3 regions of the Halomonas sp. ATBC28 genome follow, and region 2 is predicted to be linked to each of the others. Evidence: predicted binding sites of a transcription regulator. Region 2 holds the regulator's gene; each other region holds the start of a gene.
What was found. The regulator FNR, encoded in region 2, switches genes on or off when oxygen is low (the NO sensors DNR and NnrR bind a similar motif). The targets are predictions, from matches to a motif close to TTGATNTANATCAA.
Positions count from the first base shown of each region.

Region 1 (2,191 bases), on a different contig from region 2:
GAAGGCCTTGCCTGGGCGCGCCACCAGTTTCCAGACACGCCGATTATCTATGTACCAGGCAACCATGAGTTCTACGGTACCTGCATGCCGCTGCTGCGTGATGAGCTGGCGCTCGAAGCCGAGCGGCTCGACATTGAGCTTCTGGATAATCGTGCCGTCACCTTCAATGGCGTACGCTTTTACGGTACAACGCTATGGACTGACTTTGCGTTGTACGCCGGTGACCCAACGCAAAACCCCGCCGATACTGAGTCTAAGGCGTTGCGCTACATGCCCGACTTTAAAATCGTTCAAACCTCGCCAGGGGAGACATTCACACCTCAGGCAAGCCAGCAGGTGCATGCAGAAGCGCTTGCTTGGCTCGAAAAAGAGCTGTCCCAGCCGTTTGATGGCCCTAAGGTGGTGGTTAGCCATCATGCCCCGCTACACGACTGTATCCCAGGCCAATATCTGGGCGACGCGTTATCCCCCGCGTTTGCTTCCCACTTGCCTCATTTAATGGGCAATATGGATGTATGGGTACACGGACATGTTCACGAACCCGTGGATATTCTGCGTAACGGCACGCGTATCATTGCCAACCCTGGTGGATACCCTGATGAGTTTACTCCAGCGGTGTTTAAGCCAGGCTGGGTGGTTGAAGTATAAAAATAAATAAAATCAGTTATTTAATGTCTTTTTTAGGTTGTTAATCACTTGCTGGCAGTCATGCCAGCAAGTGCTACTTTGGTTTAATTTTCACTACTGCTGCTTGCGTCTGAAAGTCATGCTACTTATCTTCTTGTTTGTATGATGTATGACATATTGATCCGGATAATTAGATCGCCTATGCCAAGCAGCGAAGAGTGGGTTTGAGTTTAAAAGTCTTTGATTGACCAACAAGGGCTGCGTTTGTCCGCCTTCGTTATTTTAATGCGGCAATGAGCGGGATGCTGATCTGCGCGCTAACACCGCCTATATGGAGAATTGTTTTATGTCGAGTCACGACACTCCCACGATAACCGATATGCAGGTCATTCCCGTGGCAGGGCGCGATAGCATGTTACTCAATATCGGTGGAGCGCACTCGCCGTATTTTACCCGCAACCTGGTTATCCTCAAGGATAGTCACGGTAATGTAGGGGTGGGCGAAGCCCCCGGTGGCGAGACGATTCAGACGTCACTTGAGCAGTCAAGAGAGATGGTGGTCGGTCAGTCGATCGGAAAAATGCGCTCCATGATTGCGTCGTTGCACAATGCCGGACGGAGTGCCGATTTTGAAGATTTCGGTAAAGGATCCTGGACATTTGAGCTACGCATCAATGCAGTTGCCGCGCTTGAAGCGGCGTTACTTGATTTGATGGGGAAATTTCTGGGAGTGCCGGTGGCAGAGCTCCTAGGCAACGGCAAGCAGCGTGACAGCGTTGACGTGCTGGGATACTTATTCTTTATCGGTGATGGGCACGCTACGCCGTTGGATTTCCGCCGTGGCACCGGGGGCTTGGATCACGACTGGTACTGTTTGCGCGACGAGGCGGCCATGACCCCTCAGCACATTGTTGAGCTAGCTCAGGCGGCGCACGATCGATACGGCTTTAAAGACTTTAAGTTAAAGGGCGGGGCTCTGGCTGGCGAGCAAGAAATAGCGGCCGTCAAGGCGCTGCACAATGCGTTTCCGGATGCGCGCACGACCATTGACCCTAACGGTGCTTGGTCGCTCGAAGAGGCGATCCGGCTGTGCAAGGATCTCCACGGTGTGATTGCCTACGCAGAGGATCCTTGCGGGGCAGAACAGGGCTTTTCCGGTCGCGAGATTTTAGCTGAGTTTCGCCATGCCACCGGTCTGCCTGTCGCCACCAACATGGTAGCCACCAACTGGCGGGAAATGGCCCACGCGCTGATGCTGCGCTCAGTCGATATTCCATTAGCCGACCCGCACTTCTGGACACTTTCCGGTGCTGTACGTGTCTCCCAGCTCTGCCAGGATCATGGTATGACCTGGGGCTCGCACTCCAACAATCATTTCGATATTTCGCTTGCCATGTTCGCCCAGGTGGGGGCCGCCGCCGTGGGGCGCACAACCGCGCTTGATACCCACTGGATATGGCAGGAGGGCGACGCTCGCCTGACTCGCAATCCGCCGGAGATTGTGGGTGGCAAAGTGGCCGTAACCGATGCGCCGGGGCTTGGGGTCGACATCGATATGAAGGCC
Region 1 covers NZ_VCQL01000003.1:230,190-232,380, forward strand. Annotated here, with positions in the region: gene E0L35_RS04630 (metallophosphoesterase) at 1-648, shown strand, start outside; gene E0L35_RS04635 (enolase C-terminal domain-like protein) at 974-2,191, shown strand, end outside.
Region 1: a site for FNR is predicted at 805-818, ahead of E0L35_RS04635 (enolase C-terminal domain-like protein). Genes of this name have one in related genera too.

Region 2 (2,191 bases):
CCGGAAGGTAAAACCACCTGCGCGCTTTGTTCACGGCTGCGGCGCGGCTCGTTGTATGGCTTTGCCGAAGAGATTGGCGCCAATAAGATAGCCCTGGGCCATCACCGGGAAGATATTCTCGAAACACTGTTTCTCAATATGTTCTTTGGCGGCAACCTGAAAGCGATGCCGCCAAAGCTGCTATCCGATGATGGGAAGAATATCGTTATTCGGCCGTTGGCCTACTGCAAAGAGGCTGATATCGCCGAGTTTTCGCGGCTGATGGCGTTTCCGATTATTCCCTGCAACCTGTGCGGTTCACAGCCTAATATGCAGCGTCAGGTGGTCAAAGAGATGCTCGCCGAGTGGGACAAAAAGTTTCCTGGCCGCCTGGAGAGCATGTTCAAGGCTGTCACCAACATTGCCCCTTCCCAGTTGGCCGACCGCAGCCTGTTCGATTTTGAAGGCCTTGAGGCCAAGCAAGCAGAGCTACTGGCGGGGCGTATCCAAGCCTTTAACGTCAGCTAACTGTTTGCTCTTCCTCTTCGGCGAGGGTAATCAAGCGCGGCATATCGAGAATGTTGACCTCTCGCCCGGAGACCGCCACCACGCTCTGCTGCTGAAAGCGGCTTAGTATGCGGCTGACCGTTTCCACCGCTAAGCCCAGGTAGTTGCCGATATCAGCCCTGGGCATTGAGAGGCGAAAGCTGTAAGGCGAGTAGCCCCGGCGACGAAAACGATCCGAGAGGGTAATCAAAAAACTTGCTAGCCGCTGATCGGCGGTTTTACGCGAAAGTAGCCGCATCATACGCCGGTCATCGCGCAACTCTTTGCTCATGCTACGATAAAGCTGGCCACGCAGTTCGGGTAGCTCCTCCGAGAGTAAGTCCAGGCGGTCAAAAGGAATCTCGCAGACGGTGGTCGTTTCCAGGGCGATAACGCTACCGGGGTAATGCTCTTCGTCAATGCCATCCAACCCCACCAATTCACTGGGCAGGTAGAAATTGGTCAACTGCTCGCTGCCGTTACCTTCGGCGGTGATCTGTTTCAAACTGCCCGAACGGACTGCGTAAACGCTGGTAAAGGTGTCGCCCTGACGAAACAGCGGTTCGCCTTTTTTCAGCGGCGCGCGACGACGAATAATGGCGTCGAACTGCCCCACGTCGTCCAGCTCAAGGGCAAGTGGCAGGCACAGTGAGCTCAAACTGCAGGTTTGGCAGCGAGCTTCATGGAGTAGCGAGCGCCGACGGCTCATGGGTTCCAACATGCTTTGCTCCTTGAGAGGGTCCCGCTTATCAATTAGAAAATCCTTACTTATTATAGTCGCTTTAGCATGCCTGCAATAAGGTGATTAAACAATCTTAGAATACTGTTGTCCCGTTTGCCCGGAAAGATGGGTATCAAACGCCATTGCTATATGGCGAATCAGCAGCCGCCCCGTCGGCGTGGCGTTAAGCTGATCACCGCGGCGGGTCAGCAGGCCATCCTGTTCGGCGCTCTGCAGGCGCTCAAGCGCTGGCGCAAAGTAGCGGGGGGCATCGATGTTCCAGCGTTGACTAACGGCGGCCAGGTCAATGCCCATATCGCACATCAGCCGCTCAATCACGTCCCGCCGGATCAGGTCGTCATCACTTAAGCGTATGCCACGCACGGTGGCAAGCTGCCCCTGATCCAGCGTCGCTTCGTAGCTTGCCAGATCGCTCGGGTTCTGCGCATAGACGTCATCAATGCGCGAAATCGCCGATACGCCAAGCCCGATTAAGTCGCACTGAGCATGGCTGGAGTAGCCCTGGAAGTTGCGCTGCAGCGAGCCTTCGCGCTGGGCAATAGCCAGGCTATCGTCAGGGCGGGCAAAGTGATCCATACCGATATGCACATAGCCAGCTGCGGTGAGCATTTCGATGGTGGTGCGCAGAATCGCTAGCTTCTCTTCTCCGCCTGGCAAGTCATCGACATTAATGCGCCGCTGCGGGGCAAAACGCTCGGGCATATGCGCGTAATTAAACACAGAAAGGCGCGCCGGGTTGAGCTCGATCACCTGGCGTAGGGTGTTGGCAAAGCTCTTTTCAGTCTGAAATGGCAAGCCATAAATTAGGTCGAGATTGAGCGAGCGAAAGCCCAGGCGATGCGCCTCCTCCATCAGCGTTTCGGTAAGTACCCGAGGCTGAATACGGTTAATCGCTTTCTGCACCAGCGGGCTTAAATCCTGCAC
Region 2 covers NZ_VCQL01000004.1:146,432-148,622, forward strand. Annotated here, with positions in the region: gene ttcA (tRNA 2-thiocytidine(32) synthetase TtcA) at 1-507, shown strand, start outside; gene fnr (fumarate/nitrate reduction transcriptional regulator Fnr) at 500-1,246, opposite strand; gene hemN (oxygen-independent coproporphyrinogen III oxidase) at 1,331-2,191, opposite strand, start outside.

Region 3 (2,191 bases), on a different contig from region 2:
CAAGGTTGGACGATCAGCATCGAGTTCTGCCAGCGGCTCACAGGGCTCCAGGCTGTCCCGACAACGGCCCACTAAGCGCTGATACTCCTGGGTACCCTGCTGTTTCCAGGCGAACTCTTCATCACTCAGCGCGCGCTTAACCTTTGCGGGTTCCCCCATCACCAGCGACTGGGGCTCACACTCGAAGCCCGCCTTAACGAACGCTGCTGCCGCAACGATAGACCTCTCAGCAATGTTGGCGCCATCCATCACCACGGCGTTCATACCCACCATGGCATCACGCCCAATCACGCACCCATGCAGTACCGCGCCATGGCCGATATGGCCATCCTTCTCAACTTTGGTGACGCAGCCAGGAAAGCCGTGCATAACACAGGTATCCTGAAGGTTGGATCCCTCTTCCAGCACAAGACGGCCGAAATCGCCGCGCATCACCGCGCCAGGGCCTACATAACAGTTGGGGCCCACGATCACATCCCCGATCAACACTGCCGTTGGGTGGACATAAGCCGTCGGGTGTACCACCGGCGTCACCCCTTCAAGTCGATAGTAAGGCATAACACTCTCCGTTAGCTTGATTGGCCGTGTGGGGTGTTGCCCCCACCGCCAGTTCTTCGAACTGCTCGGCCACTGCTTTATTAGTTGTGTAGCCACCTAGAGTTATCGCGCCTTTGCTGCACTGATTGCGTCATGGGGCGCTCCTCCACTCACTCTTTTTTGATACACCATATAAACAAAGACTATATTTTGCGTAACAAAACATCAAACACTTTACCTGTCGCCGTCTACTGAAGAATGGGCACACCGCTATCTAAAAACTCGACGCACCCTGCTGTAAGTCAGTTTTTTAGACGACCTTGGTTTTTTTATACCATCGTCTAACAATTATCTTATATTCGCAAAAAAGTCACACAAGTTATTGTTAATAAATAACAAACTACCAACAACACCAACAAGCGACACATTATAATCACCCATATAATATTGATGTGTATCAAAATAAATCTATACTCGGCAGAGATTCATCCTGTGGATCACAGGCCGAACGGTCACTGGCGGGCACCGCCGACCGCGAAAAGGGCATGCGCCTTCCAATAAAAACGACCTGCCACTTTTCAAGGGCACTGACACAAGGACATTACCCATGAGCCAAGCGCCCCTGCTTTACAGCGTGGAAGACGGCGTCGCCTGCATCACGCTGAACCGCCCCGAAAGCTTGAACAGCTTCAATACCGAAATGCATGCCGAGATGCGCAAGGTGCTAAAAGCCGTGCGCCAGGATTCAAGCGTTCGCGCTTTGCTGCTGACCGGCAGCGGTCGAGGTTTCTGCGCCGGCCAGGATCTTTCCGACCGTAGCGTCGCGCCCGACGCAGAAGCCCCCGACCTCGGCGAGTCGCTTGAGAAACGTTACAACCCCATGCTGCGCGCCCTTAAAGACATGCCGTTCCCCACCATTTGTGCGGTGAACGGCGTGGCCGCAGGTGCCGGTGCCAACATCGCCCTGGCCTGCGACATCGTATTGGCCGCGCGCTCGGCAAGCTTTATTCAGGCCTTCTGTAAGATCGGCTTGATTCCAGACTCCGGCGGCACCTGGACATTGCCTAACTTAGTGGGCATGGCCCGCGCCAAGGGCCTGGCGATGCTGGGCGACAAGCTGCCCGCCGAGACCGCCGAACAGTGGGGCATGATCTGGCGCTGCGTCGACGATGAGGCGCTTCAAGAAGAAGCCATGAGCATGGCTCGCCACCTGGCCACTCAACCCACTCATGGCCTAGCGCTGATTAAACGCGCCCTACATGCCAGCAGCGATAACAGCTTCAACGAGCAGCTCGACCTGGAACGCGACCTGCAACGCCTTGCTGGGCGCAGCGAAGATTACCGCGAAGGCGTCAGTGCTTTTATGGAAAAACGTCGCCCCACCTTCAAGGGAGAGTGATATGCCAACCCTTCTCTCTACCGCCACTATTAGCATCATCAGCACAGGCGCCATTAATGCCTTGACCGATAGCCGTTTGGTTATCGAGGCTATCGTCGAGAACCTTGAGGCCAAGCGTCAGGTGTTTGCTCGGCTCGAAGCCCTATACGAGGAAAGCTTTCATGCGTGATTCCCAACTGAACCCGCAGCAACTGGCGGAAGCCTGCGCCGAGGCAATGTTTTCCCGTGACCACGCCAGCCAAGGGCTGGGCATGC
Region 3 covers NZ_VCQL01000012.1:45,280-47,470, forward strand. Annotated here, with positions in the region: gene paaY (phenylacetic acid degradation protein PaaY) at 1-558, opposite strand, end outside; gene paaG (2-(1,2-epoxy-1,2-dihydrophenyl)acetyl-CoA isomerase PaaG) at 1,145-1,936, shown strand; gene E0L35_RS26665 (3-hydroxyacyl-CoA dehydrogenase NAD-binding domain-containing protein) at 1,938-2,105, shown strand; gene paaI (hydroxyphenylacetyl-CoA thioesterase PaaI) at 2,098-2,191, shown strand, end outside.
Region 3: a site for FNR is predicted at 985-998, ahead of paaG (2-(1,2-epoxy-1,2-dihydrophenyl)acetyl-CoA isomerase PaaG). Genes of this name have one in related genera too.